Regions from separate parts of the Micromonospora sp. BQ32 genome, predicted to be linked through region 2. Evidence: predicted binding sites of a transcription regulator. Region 2 holds the regulator's gene; each other region holds the start of a gene.
What was found. The regulator HrcA, encoded in region 2, represses chaperone genes, less so after heat shock. The targets are predictions, from matches to a motif close to GGTTNGCACNCTCNNNNNGAGNGTGCNAACC.
Positions count from the first base shown of each region.

Region 1: a site for HrcA is predicted at 2,075-2,105, ahead of groES (co-chaperone GroES). Genes of this name have one in related genera too.
Region 3: a site for HrcA is predicted at 2,659-2,689, ahead of groL (chaperonin GroEL). Genes of this name have one in related genera too.

Region 1 is NZ_JCADBI010000013.1:210,272-214,801, forward strand. It holds gene AC5L30_RS23805 (sugar ABC transporter substrate-binding protein) at 1-98, opposite strand, end outside; gene ybaK (Cys-tRNA(Pro) deacylase) at 278-757, opposite strand; gene AC5L30_RS23815 (THUMP-like domain-containing protein) at 783-1,979, opposite strand; gene groES (co-chaperone GroES) at 2,239-2,553, shown strand; gene groL (chaperonin GroEL) at 2,624-4,264, shown strand.
Region 2 is NZ_JCADBI010000021.1:68,281-72,810, reverse strand. It holds gene AC5L30_RS29395 (16S rRNA (uracil(1498)-N(3))-methyltransferase) at 1-250, opposite strand, end outside; gene dnaJ (molecular chaperone DnaJ) at 252-1,397, opposite strand; gene hrcA (heat-inducible transcriptional repressor HrcA) at 1,473-2,495, opposite strand; gene AC5L30_RS29380 (DUF4870 domain-containing protein) at 2,721-3,347, shown strand; gene hemW (radical SAM family heme chaperone HemW) at 3,414-4,530, opposite strand, start outside.
Region 3 is NZ_JCADBI010000005.1:142,282-146,811, reverse strand. It holds gene paaN (phenylacetic acid degradation protein PaaN) at 1-81, shown strand, start outside; gene AC5L30_RS12775 (GNAT family N-acetyltransferase) at 236-766, opposite strand; gene AC5L30_RS12770 (cold-shock protein) at 1,093-1,296, shown strand; gene AC5L30_RS12765 (hypothetical protein) at 1,391-2,611, shown strand; gene groL (chaperonin GroEL) at 2,884-4,506, shown strand.

The DNA of each region.
Region 1 (4,530 bases), on a different contig from region 2:
TCGGAGCCGGCCTTGTCGCCGGAGTCGTCGCCACAGGCGGTCAAGCCGCCGGTCGTGAGCAGGCCCACGGCGGCGATGGTGAGGATCCCCTTACGCATGTGCAGGGTCCTTTCGGAGGTGGGGGAGGTGTTGTTTTGTTGTGTCCGGCAACGTATTTCGCGTCACACCGGCTCCACAAGACCGCGCAGGTGCATAGTTTGTTGGGAGCGATAACAATTCAGCAACGCGACTGTTACTCCCCGGGTATCCCACGGGGGAGTCGACGTAACGAAGGTCGTCAGTGGGTCTGCAACGGCGCGGTGCGGGCGTCGGTCAGCGCCACCAGATCCGCTGCGGCCAGTTCGAGTTGCAGACCGCGCCGACCAGCCGAGACGTAGATCGTCGGGAGATCCAGCGCGGATTCGTCCAGCACGGTGGGCAACCGTCGACGCTGCCCGAGCGGGCTGATCCCACCGCGCACGTAGCCGGTGGCCCGCTCGGCGACCGCCCGGTCGGCCAACGCCGCCCGCTTGCCGCCGACCGCCGCCGCGAGCGCCTTGAGATCCAACTCGCCGGTGACCGGGACGACCGCCACGGTGAGCGCGCCGTCGACCTCGGTCACCAGCGACTTGAACACGCGCTCCGGTGCCACACCGAGCGCCACCGCCACCAATGCGCCGTAGTTCGGGGCGTCCGGCGACACCCGGTACGGATGGGTGCGATGCGCGATCCCGCGCTTGACCACCAGTGCCGTTGCCGGCGTGCCCTGTCCCGCCACAGCGACGAGGCTAGTCGAGACGGGGCTAGTCGACAGGCCGGCCGATCAGCACCGTCGGTGCGCCGTCGACCCGGGTGAGCACCAGACTCGCCGCCTCGTCCCCGGCCAGCCGCAGGTCCCGCCGGAGCTGCTCCGGGGTGAGCGCCGAACCCCGCTTGAGAATCTCCACGCGGCCCACCCGACGGTCGCGCAGCAGCGCCCGCAGCCGCTTGAGCGAGAACGGCAGCACGTCGGTGATCTCCAGACAGCGCGCGTACGGGGTGCGGATCGGCTGGTCGGCGTAGAGGTAGGCGATGCTCGGATCGCCCAGGGTGGCGTCCAGTTCGGTGGCCAGTTCGGCGACGAGGTGCGCGCGGACCACCGCCGGGTCCGGGTCGTACAGGTATCGGCGCGGCGGCCCGACCGGCGCCTCGGCGGCACCCGAGCCGGTGAGCTGGTGGCGGTGGGCCTCGGCACCCCGCTGGCGGTAGAGGGTGGCTCGGCGGGGCACCTCCGCCAGTTCGCCGCACCAGAGCGCGGCCTCGACCAGGTCGCCGTCCACGCCGACCCACTCGGCCTCCGCGCCGGCCGGAATGAGCGCGTGGTCCAGGCCCGGCGCCACCTTCACCACGGTGCGCGGCACCCGCTCGGCCAGCCCGGTGACGAAGTCCCACGGTGGCGAGTACGCGCGCGGGTCGAAGATCCGCCGCCCGGTGCCGCTGGTGCGGCGGGCCGGATCGCAGAAGACCCCGTCGACCCGGGACACGTCGAACCCGGTCGCGTCGCCGCACTCGACCGTGAACAGCTCGGCCAGCCCGGCCGCCGTGGCGTTGGCGGCGGCCATCGCGGCGGTCACCGGGTCGGCCTCCACCCCGTACACCCGGATGCCGGCCCGGGCGGCGGCCAACGCGTCGGCCCCGAGCCCGCACCCGAGGTCGGCCAGGGTGCGCACGCCGGCCGCGTACAACCGGGCGGCCCGACGGTCGGCGACCACCCGGCGGGTGGCCTGCTCCAGGCCGGGACGGGTGAGGAACATCCCAGCGGCGGCCGGGCCGAACTTGCCGACCGCACGGTGGCGCAGCTCGGCCTGGGTGAGTGCCGCCGCGGCCAACGTCGGCGGCACCCCGGCCGCGCGCAGCGCCGACGCCGCGGCCAGTGGATCACCGCCGGCCAGCCCGGCCGCCGCCGTGAGGGCGGCCGACCCCTCAGGGGTACGCAGCGCCGCCAGCTGATCGAGATCCACCCGGCCATTGTCCCGGCCGACCCGAAAATCCTGGCTGGCGGGGCGCGACGCGCTGGCACTCTCCTTGACGGAGTGCTAGCCACGGAATAACCTGCGATTAGCACTCTCACCCTGAGGGTGCCAGCTTCCGGGTCTCGCGACCCGGGTGCGCACGCCAGGCGGACCGGCACCCGCGACGACGGCACCGCCCGGTGGCATGAGGCAGATTGACGCTGGTCAGCCCCGCTGGCCAGCAACGAAACCAGTACCCCAGGAGGGTATGCCCGTGACTACCGCGACCAAGGTTGCGATCAAGCCGCTCGAGGACCGCATCGTGGTCCAGGCGAACGAGGCTGAGACCACCACGGCGTCGGGCATCGTGATCCCCGACACCGCCAAGGAGAAGCCGCAGGAGGGCACCGTCCTCGCTGTGGGCCCGGGGCGCGTCGACGACAACGGCAACCGGGTTCCGGTTGACGTGCAGGTCGGCGACACCGTCCTCTACTCGAAGTACGGCGGCACCGAGGTCAAGTACGCCGGCGAGGAGTACCTGGTGCTCTCCGCCCGCGACGTCCTCGCGGTCATCGAGAAGTAAGCAACCGATCAGTGCCACTGCCCCGGTCCGGCTCGCCGGGCCGGGGCAATGGCGCTTCGAAGGGACATTAATGGCGAAGATCCTGAGCTTCTCGGACGACGCCCGGCACCTGCTGGAGCACGGTGTCAACGCCCTCGCGGACGCGGTCAAGGTCACCCTCGGCCCGCGCGGGCGCAACGTCGTCCTGGACAAGAAATTCGGTGCGCCGACGATCACCAACGATGGTGTGACCATCGCCAAGGAGATCGAGCTCACCAACCCGTACGAGAACCTTGGCGCGCAGCTGGTCAAGGAGGTGGCGACCAAGACCAACGACGTCGCCGGCGACGGGACCACCACCGCGACCGTGCTGGCCCAGGCGATGGTTCGCGAGGGTCTGCGCAACGTGACCGCCGGGACCAACCCGGCCGGCCTCAAGCGGGGCATCGACGCGGCGGCCGTCAAGGTCTCCGAGGCGCTGCTCGGCCGTGCCGCCGAGGTCACCAGTAAGGAGTCGATCGCGAACGTGGCGACGATCTCCGCGCAGGACTCCACGATCGGCGACCTGATCGCCGAGGCGATGGAGCGCGTCGGCCGCGACGGTGTCATCACCGTCGAGGAAGGCTCGATGCTCACCACCGAACTGGACGTGACCGAGGGTCTCCAGTTCGACAAGGGCTTCATCTCGCCGAACTTCGTCACCGACCTGGAGGGTCAGGAGTCCGTCCTTGAGGACGCGTACGTCCTGGTCACCACCCAGAAGATCTCGGCGATCGAGGAGCTGCTGCCGCTGCTGGAGAAGGTCCTGCAGAACAGCAAGCCCCTGCTGATCATCGCCGAGGACGTGGACGGCCAGGCGCTCTCCACCCTGGTGGTCAACTCGCTGCGCAAGACCCTCAAGGTCTGCGCGGTCAAGGCCCCGGGCTTCGGTGACCGGCGCAAGGCGATGCTCCAGGACATCGCGATCTCCACGGGCGCCGAGCTGGTCGCCCCGGAGCTGGGCTACAAGCTCGACCAGGTCGGCCTGGAGGTGCTCGGCACCGCCCGGCGCGTCGTGGTCGACAAGGAGAACACCACGATCGTCGACGGCGGCGGCCAGAAGGCCGACGTCGCCGACCGGGTCTCCCAGATCCGCAAGGAGATCGAGGCATCCGACTCCGACTGGGACCGGGAGAAGCTGGCCGAGCGGCTGGCGAAGCTCTCCGGTGGCATCGCCGTCATCAAGGCTGGCGCGGCTACCGAGGTCGAGATGAAGGAGCGCAAGCACCGCATCGAGGACGCCATCGCGGCGACCAAGGCTGCGGTCGAGGAGGGCACTGTGCCCGGCGGCGGCGCCGCCCTGGTGCAGATCCTGTCGGTGCTCGACGACGACCTGGGCTTCACCGGTGACGAGAAGGTCGGCGTCTCGGTCGTGCGCAAGGCGCTCGTCGAGCCGCTGCGCTGGATCGCCCAGAACGCCGGTCACGACGGCTACGTCGTGACGCAGAAGGTCGCCGACCTCGAGTGGGGCAACGGCCTCGACGCCGCCAAGGGCGAGTACGTCGACCTGGTCAAGGCCGGCATCATCGACCCGGTGAAGGTGACCCGCAACGCGGTCACCAACGCCGCCTCGATCGCCGGTCTGCTGCTCACCACGGAGAGCCTCGTGGTGGAGAAGCCGGAGCAGGCCGAGCCGGCCGCCGCCGGCGGGCACGGCCACGGTCACGGCCACCAGCACGGCCCGGGCTTCTGATCCGGTAGCGACACCCGTTCCGGGGCACACCGCCGTACGGCGGTGTGCCCCGGCTCGTCTTGTCGGCTGGTAGGTCATTACCGAACGCTGACGTTGTTGGCGACCGGGCGAGATGATCGCGCACACTGGGCCGATGAGCACCACGTCACGGCGGTACGCCGCGCTGGCCGGAATCACCGCCGCCGCCGTCGCGATCGGGATCGCCGAACCGGTCGCGGTGTTGACCGGCCCCCGGTCGGCGCCCCTGGTCGCGGTCGGCGGGGTCA
Region 2 (4,530 bases):
TGCCCTGCACGGTCACCAGCCGGGGTACGGGCGCGTCCGCGTACCCCCGGGAGGTGACGCTGACCTCCAGGGTGCCCCGGCCGACGGCCGTGACCACGGCGGCGGCCGTGCCACCCCTGCCGTCGGCGAGCAGCAGCTCCTCGCCGACGCGCAGCCGCTGCACGGTGGCGGCGTGGTGCCCCTCCGGGCCGTCCAGGGTCAGCGCGTCGCCGGTGGGCAGCGCCTCGACCAGGAACAGCGGTGCGGACACCTCAGGCGTGCCCGTTGAACGCGTCGCGCATCCGGGAGAAGAAGCCGCCCTGCTTGGACAGCTCGGCGACCTCCTCACCGCGGGTCTTGGCGAAGTCGCGCAGCATCTTTTCCTGGTCCGGGTCGAGCTTGGTCGGCGTCCGCACGTCGAGGTGCACGTAAAGGTCGCCTCGGCCGGTGCCGCGCAGGTGCGGCACGCCCCGGGCGCGCAGTCGCAGCGTGCTGGCCGGCTGGGTGCCGGCCTTGACGTCGACGGTCTCCTCGCTGTCCAGCGTCTTGATGGTCAGCCGGGTGCCCAGCGCGGCCGCCGTCATCGGCACGGTGACCCGACAGTGCAGGTCGTCGCCCTTGCGGGAGTACACGTCGTGCGGGCGCTCGTGGATCTCCACGTAGAGGTCACCGGCGGTGCCGCCACCGGGGCCCACCTCGCCCTGCTGGGCCAGCCGGATCCGCATGCCGTCCTCGACGCCGGCCGGGATCTTGACGGTCAGCGAGCGGCGGGTCCGCACCCGGCCGTCGCCGGCGCAGGTGGGGCAGGGGTGCGGGATGGTGGTGCCGTAGCCCTGGCACACGGTGCACGGCCGGGCGGAGACCACCTGGCCGAGGAAGGTGCGCTGCACCGACTGCACCTCGCCCCGACCGCCGCACGCCTCGCAGGTCGCCAGGTGCGTGCCGGCGGCCGTGCCGGCGCCCGAGCAGGTGGTGCAGAGCACCGCGGTGTCGACGGTGATCGGGGCCTCGACGCCGAACGCCGTCTCGTGCAGGTCGAGTTCGAGCCGCAGGATCGCGTCGGCGCCCGGGCGGGTACGCGGCCGTGGGCCACGGGCGCCACCGCCCGCACCCCCGAAGAACGCGTCCATGATGTCCTGGAAGCCGACGAACGGGCCGGCGCCTCCAGGGCCACCCGGGCCGCCGGCGCCGCCGCCACCCGGGGCGAGCGGGTCGCCACCCAGGTCGACGATCTGCCGCTTCCGGTCGTCCGAGAGGACCTCGTACGCGGCGTTGATGTCCTTGAACTTCTCCTGAGCCTCCGGGTCCGGATTGACGTCCGGGTGGAACTGGCGCGCCAGCTTGCGGTAGGCGCGCTTGATCTCGTCATCGGAGGCTTCCCGGCTCACACCGAGGATGCCGTAGTAGTCCCTGGCCACTGCGTTCCGTGTCCTCATGTTCGTCTCGCGTTGCGCCGGTCGGCGGCCGCAGCCGGCCGCATCGGCCCTGACCAATCAGTTCTGGGCCAGCAACTCGCCCACGTAGCGTGCCACGGCGCGCACCGTGGCGATGTTGCCGGGGTAGTCCATCCGGGTGGGCCCCAGCACCCCCAGGCCGCCCACGATGGTGGTGCCCGGGCCGTACCCGGTGCTGACCACCGAGGCGGCGCGCAGGTTGTCGAACTCGTTCTCGTCGCCGATCAGCACCCGGGTCGTGCTCGGCTCGGTCTCACCGATGAGCTTGAGCAGCACGACCTCCTCCTCCAGGGCTTCGAGGATCGGCCGCAGGGAGCCCTGGAAATCGAGCAGGCCGCCCCGGGTGAGGTTCGCGGTGCCGGCGAGCGCGATCCGCTCCTCATGCCGCTCGACCAGCGTCTCCAGCAGGACGGTGGCGAGCGTGGTCATGGTCGGACGCAGCCCGGTCGGCGCTTCCTCGACCAGCGCCTGCACCAGCGGCGGCGTCTCGGACAGCCGGGCGTTGGCGAGCTTCTCGTTGATCAGTCGGCGCAGGTCGGTGACGTCGTCGGCGGGCACCGGCCCGGGCAGCTCGACGAGTCGCTGCTCCACCCGCCCGGTATCGGCGATCATGACGAGCATCAGCCGGGTGGTGGAGATCGGCACCAGCTCCAGGTGCCGCACCGAGGAGCGGGCCAGGCTCGGGTACTGCACGACGGCGACCTGCCGGGTCAGCTGGGCGAGCAACCGCACCGTGCGGTGCACCACGTCGTCGAGGTCGACCGCGCCGACCAGGAAGCGCTCGATGGCCCGGCGCTCGGCCGGGCTGAGCGGCTTGACCCGGGACAACCGGTCGACGAAGAGGCGGTAGCCGCGGTCGGTGGGCACCCGGCCGGCACTGGTGTGCGGCTGCCGGATGTAGCCCTCCTCCTCCAGCACGGCCATGTCGTTGCGGACCGTGGCCGGGGAGACCCCGAGCTGGTGCCGCTCGACCAGCGCCTTGCTGCCGACCGGCTCCTGGGTGGAGACGTAGTCTTCGACGATGGCGCGGAGCACGGCGAGCTTCCGGTCGTCGAGACCCATCCTCCGCACCTCCTGTCGCACGTCGGCCGCCGGCGCTGTGAGCCGGCCGGGCCGTCCTGGCACTCGACTGTAACGAGTGCCAGTCTACGTCGGCGGGCCCGCCGACGCGATGATCAACGGCCACCCGTCGGTGCGGCCCGCGCCACCTTGCTGGGCCGATCGGCCCGCACTGCCAGGCGGTGTCGCTCTGGTGCGGCGTTGCCACCGGCCCCTACCGTGACATCCATGACTGAACCTCCCCGCCCTCCCGGATCGGGCGATCCCGGCAACTACCCGCCGGAGCCCACCTCGCCGGGGCCGTCCTCGTCGGCCGAGCCGCCCACCGCACCACTGTCCGGGGCACCCGGCCCGGCCGGCTATCCCCCGGCCGGTGGCTATCCGCCGCCCACCGGTGACCAACCGCCGTCAGGCGGCTACCCTCCGGCAGGCGACTATCCCCCGCCCGGGGGCTTCCCCCCACCCGGCGGTTACCCGGCCGGTGGTGCCTACGGCGGCCCCGGCGGCGGCTACACCAACAACGAGGACAAGACCTGGGCGCTGGTCGCGCACTTCGGCGGCGCCGTCGGCGCGCTGGTCAGCTTCGGCCCGCTGGGCTTCGTCGCCCCGCTGATCGCCTACCTGGCCCGCGGCCAGCAGTCGCCGACCGTCCGGGCACACGCCCTCGCCGCCCTGAACTTCCAGATCCTCTGGTCGATCATCGCGTTCGTGCTGCTCTTCGTGAGCTGGTGCCTGCTCTTCCTGCCCAGCATCGCCGTCGTGGTGATCCAGATCCTGTTCGGGATCATCGCCGGCATGAAGGCCAACGAGGGCACCCCGTACCGCTACCCGATGACGGCCAACTTCATCAAGTGAACCGGGCCGGCCGCTCCCCCGGCCGGTCCGGAACACCGCTGCCCGGTTCCGGGGCGAGCGGGCCACTCAGGGCAGCAGGTCGCGGACGACGGCGTCGGCCAGCAGCCGTCCACGCAGGGTGAGCACCGCCCGGCCGGCGGCGTACTCGTCGGCGGCCAGTAGACCGCCGGCCAGGGCCCGCTCGGCGCCGGCCCGGCCGGTGGCGTCGAGCACCGCCAGCGGGAGGCCACTGGCCAGCCGCAGCCGCAGCATCACGTCCTCCATGTGCGCCTCGTCGACGGTGAGCACCTCCCGGGCCAGGCCGGGAGACGCGCCGGCGGCCAACCGCTGGGCGTACGCCGAGGGGTGTTTCACGTTCCACCAGCGGACCCCGCCGACGTGGCTGTGCGCCCCCGGCCCCAGCCCCCACCAGTCCGCGCCGGTCCAGTAGAGCAGGTTGTGCCGGCAGCGGGCCTCCTCGGTGCGGGCCCAGTTGGAGACCTCGTACCAGGAGAGCCCGGCCGCGTCGAGCGCGGCCTCCGCGGCCAGGTAGCGGTCCGCGGCCACGTCGTCGCTGGGGTACGCCAGCTCGCCGCGCCGCATTCGGGCGGCGAGCCGGGTGCCGTCCTCGACGATCAGGGCGTACGCGCTGACGTGGTCCACCCCGGCGGCGACGACCTGCTCCAGCGAGGCGGCGAAGTCCTCGGCCCGCTCCCCCGGGGTGCCGTAGATCAGGTCCAGGTTGACGTGCTCGAACCCGGCGTCGCGGGCCTCCAGGGCGGCGGCGGTGGCCCGGCCGGCGCTGTGTTTGCGGTCCAGGATCGCCAGCACTCCCGGGGAGGCGGACTGCATGCCCAACGAGATCCGGGTGTAGCCGGCCGCCCGCAGCAGCTTCAACGATTCCGGGGTGACCGACTCGGGGTTGGCCTCGGTGGTCACCTCGGCGTCGGCGGCCAGCCCCCAGGTGCGGTCGATGCCGTCGAGGATGCGGGCCAGGTCGTCGGCGGGGAGCAGGGTGGGCGTGCCGCCGCCGACGAAGACGGTGTCGACCCGGGGCGGCGGGGTGTCGCCGAGCACCCGGGCGGCGAGGGTCAGCTCGGCCAGGACGGTGTCGGCGTACCCCTCGCGGCTGGCGCCGCCGCCCAGTTCGGAGGCCGTGTAGGTGTTGAAGTCGCAGTAACCGCAGCGGCTGGCGCAGAACGGC
Region 3 (4,530 bases), on a different contig from region 2:
GCGGCGGCCAACTCGGCGCTGACGGACGGGGCGTACGTGGCCAACCGGTTCCGGATCGTGCAGTCTCGGCGGCACGTCTGAGTTTCGGTAGCGGTTGGGGTTTCCGGGGCAGCCCGACCCGCTCCGGGCGGTCAGGCTTGATCCCTGCGCGGGTCGGGCTGCCCCGGAAACCCCTCCTCGGGCGCGGTGGCGCGGACGCTTCCGGTTGGGGGCATCAGAGTGGTTCTGCCTCGGGTCAGGCTGTTCTGCGCATCTGTAGTTCGGTGAGGGCTGGGATGGTGGGGTGGGGGACCCGTACGCCGGTGTCCTTGAAGCCCAGGCGCTGGTAGGCGCGGTAGGCGCGGTCGTTGCCGACCACCACCTCCAGCAGCAGCTCCGGTCGGCCACAGGCTCGCGACCAGGCGGCCACCCCGTCGATCAGCTCGCCGAGCAGGCCACGGCCGCGCCAGGTCGGCGTGACGTACACGGCGTAGATCACGGTCAGGCCGGGTTCGTTCGGGGCGGTGGTGCCACCGGCGTGGCCGACCAGCCGGCCGCCCGGGTCGGCGATGAACTGCGCGTTGCTGGTACCGGCCGAGGTGTACGCGACCCGGGCCGCGTACTCGTTGTGCGGTCGGGCCGCCGCGTCCGCCAAGGTCTCCAGGAAGGCCAACGGAGCGTCGGCCAGCATCTCCAGGCGCAGCGCCCGCATCCGGGCGGCGTCCTCCGGTCGGACCCGGCGGATCTCCGCGAGCCGCACGGCCGATGAGCCCATGTCCGTGGTCATGCCCGCATGCCTACCACAGGGGATGGACGCGTCGTTTCGTGAGCTGTGCCCTCCTGCCGTCACCGTGCGCGCGCCGTGCGGTCCGGCCTCCATTTGCAATGACGGCGGCGAATCCGGTGAATCGGGAAACCGGCCAATCAGGGTGGTTGGGACACCCCCGGAGTGTGTCCGATTTCTGGCCGTGCGCGGCCGTGACTGCTCGTGTAACGTGCGATTTCGGTCACCTGGTTCAATGGCGATCATCGATCGCTGAGTCGGTGGTCGGGGCGCCCGGCCGCGCCGTGCGCCGGGTCAGGCAAGACCGCGCAGAGTGAGGGAAGTGCACCGTGGCACAGGGCACCGTGAAGTGGTTCAACGCCGAGAAGGGCTACGGCTTCATCGCCGTCGACGGCGGTCAGGACGTGTTCGTCCACTTTTCCGCCATCGAGATGGACGGTTACAAGGCGCTGGACGACGGTCAGCGGGTCGAGTTCGAGGTTGCCCAGGGCCAGAAGGGCCCGCAGGCAGAGCACGTACGCGTCATCGGCTGAGCTTCCTGGCCGATCGGCCCCTGAGTCGGGGCTGCGGCAGCGGCGCGCAGCCGGGAAGATCGTGAACCGTTCCAGCCGATGCTGAGGAGCGTTCATGACCGACCAGCCGCCCCCGCCCACTCCGTCCCCCGGGTCGGGGGAGCCGGACCCGTCCGATCCGTCCTCGCCCGCTGGCGGCCCCGGCCAGTCCGGTCCACCGCCCGGCTGGGGGCCGGGTGCGCCGCCCCCGGCTGGCCCGCCCTCTGGCGACGTCGGGCCGCCCGGCTGGCAGTCGGGTATGCCCCCGGCTGGCCAGGCTGCCCCACCGCCCGGCTGGGATCCCGCGCAGGGTGCCTGGGGTGCGGCTCCGCCGCCGCAGGGCTGGGCGTTCCCACCCACCGGGGGTTACCCGGTCGGGTCGGGTCCCTACGGCGGGCAGCCGTGGTATCCGGGGCCGCCGGTCGGCTGGTACCCGCCTGGTTACGGGTTCGACCCGAACGATGCCCTGGTCACGCCGCCCGGTGCCGGCATCGGCGGATGGTTCAACCGGTGCGGGGGAGCGCTGCGTCGGGGCTGGCGGCAGTTGGTGCCGATCATGCTGCTCACCCAGGTGCTGCCGGCGGCGGTGCTCTCGGTGATCGCCCTCGGGGTGGACCCGTCGGCGAAGTGGGCCGCCCAGACCGAGAGTGCTCCTGGCGCCGCGCTGCCGGACAATTTCGCCGCCGAGTTGGGGAGCCTCCTTCTCGTGCTGGTCGGCGGCAGTCTGTTGGTGGGCGTGGTGCAGGCCGTCGGGTGGGCCGCGGGCAGCTGGGTGATCACCCGGCAGGCCGCTGGCCAGCCAGCCAGTCTGGAGTCGGCGTTGCGCTACGGCCTTCGTCGGGCGCTCGGGCTGTGGGGCTGGACCCTGTTGATCAGCCTGCTCATCGGCGTCGGTGTCTGTTTCTGCGTGCTGCCGGGCATCTACCTGGCGTTCGCGCTGAGCATGGCCGGCCCGGCCTATCTCTTCGAACGCCGCAACCCGATCGGCCGCTCGTTCCGGATGTTCCACGACCGGCTCGGCCTGCTGCTCGGTCGGGTGGCCCTGGTGGCCCTGGCGGTGATCGTCGTCAGTCTGGTCTCCAGTTCCCTGGAGGGGGTGGGCACCTCCGCGTTCGGTGCGGATCCGTTCGCGTCGCCGGGCACCGCGGCCGGAGCGGTGGTGGTGATCGGGGTCACCGCGGTGCTGGCCCTGCCGGCCCACCTCGCCCAGATGGTCGGTCTGCTGGTGACGTACGCCGAGCAGCGCGCCCATGAGGCGCCGGTGAACACCGCTGGACTGGCTGCGGAACTCGGCTGAGCGGCGGCATCGTGCTTGCACTCGGCAGGGGAGAGTGCTAAACAAGTCATTGGCACTCGCATACCGTGAGTGCCAATGGTCGGGACGGTGGGGCCAGGTTGCGCCGGCGTGGAGACGCCGGGGCGGCACATGGCCGGTCGTCGCGGGCTATCCGGCCCGGCCGAAGGACGTCGTCGTCGCCAGGTGGCGACGTCCCAAGGTGCGTACACCAGGCGGCCCATCCGGGGCACACATCTCGGGTGGCCCGTGAGTGTCCAGGAGGACAACGCCGTATGGCCAAGATGATCGCGTTCGACGAAGAGGCGCGCCGCGGCCTCGAGCGGGGCATGAACCAGCTCGCCGACGCCGTAAAGGTGACCCTCGGCCCCAAGGGCCGCAACGTCGTGCTCGAGAAGAAGTGGGGTGCCCCCACCATCACCAACGATGGTGTGAGCATCGCCAAGGAAATCGAGCTCGAGGACCCGTACGAGAAGATCGGCGCTGAGCTGGTCAAGGAGGTCGCCAAGAAGACCGACGACGTTGCCGGTGACGGCACGACGACGGCGACCGTCCTGGCCCAGGCCCTGGTTCGCGAGGGCCTGCGCAACGTGGCCGCTGGCGCCAACCCGATGGCCCTGAAGCGGGGCATCGAGGCTGCGGTCGCGAGCGTCTCGGAGGAGCTGTCCAAGCTCGCCAAGGACGTCGAGACCAAGGAGCAGATCGCCTCCACCGCCTCCATCTCCGCTGGCGACAGCACCGTCGGCGAGATCATCGCCGAGGCGATGGACAAGGTCGGCAAGGAAGGCGTCATCACCGTCGAGGAGAGCAACACCTTCGGGCTGGAGCTGGAGCTCACCGAGGGTATGCGCTTCGACAAGGGCTACATCTCGGCCTACTTCATGACCGACCCGGAGCGTATGGAGGCCGTCTTCGACGACCCGTACATCCTGATCGCCAACAGCAAGATCTCGTCGGTGAAGGACCTGCTCCCGATCCTGGAGAAGGTCATGCAGTCGGGCAAGCCGCTGCTGATCATCGCCGAGGACCTGGAGGGCGAGGCCCTCGCCACCCTGGTGGTCAACAAGGTCCGTGGCACCTTCAAGTCGGTCGCCGTCAAGGCGCCGGGCTTCGGTGACCGCCGCAAGGCCATGCTGACCGACATCGCCATCCTCGCCGGTGGCCAGGTCATCAGCGAGGAGGTCGGCCTCAAGCTCGACGCCGCCAGCCTCGACATGCTGGGCCGCGCCCGCAAGGTCGTGGTGACCAAGGACGAGACCACCATCGTCGACGGTGCCGGTGACGCCGAGCAGATCCAGGGCCGGGTCAACCAGATCCGGGCCGAGATCGACAAGAGCGACTCCGACTACGACCGGGAGAAGCTGCAGGAGCGGCTGGCCAAGCTGGCCGGCGGCGTTGCGGTGATCAAGGTCGGCGCGGCCACCGAGGTCGAGCTCAAGGAGCGCAAGCACCGCATCGAGGACGCCGTTCGCAACGCGAAGGCCGCCGTCGAGGAGGGCATCGTCCCGGGTGGTGGCGTCGCGCTGGTGCAGGCCGGCAAGACCGCCTTCGACAAGCTCGACCTGGTCGGCGACGAGGCGACCGGTGCGAACATCGTCAAGGTCGCGCTGGACGCCCCGCTGCGGCAGATCGCCGTCAACGCCGGCCTTGAGGGCGGCGTCGTGGTGGAGAAGGTCCGTAACCTCGAAGCGGGTCACGGTCTCAACGCCGCCAATGGCGAGTACGTCGACCTGCTGGCCGCGGGCATCATCGACCCGGCCAAGGTGACGCGCTCGGCGCTGCAGAACGCCGCCTCCATCGCGGCGCTCTTCCTCACCACCGAGGCCGTTGTCGCGGACAAGCCGGAGAAGACCCCGGCTGCCCCGGCTGGCCCGGGTGGCGGGGACATGGACTTCTGAGTCCAGTTCCGACACCGAACGGGG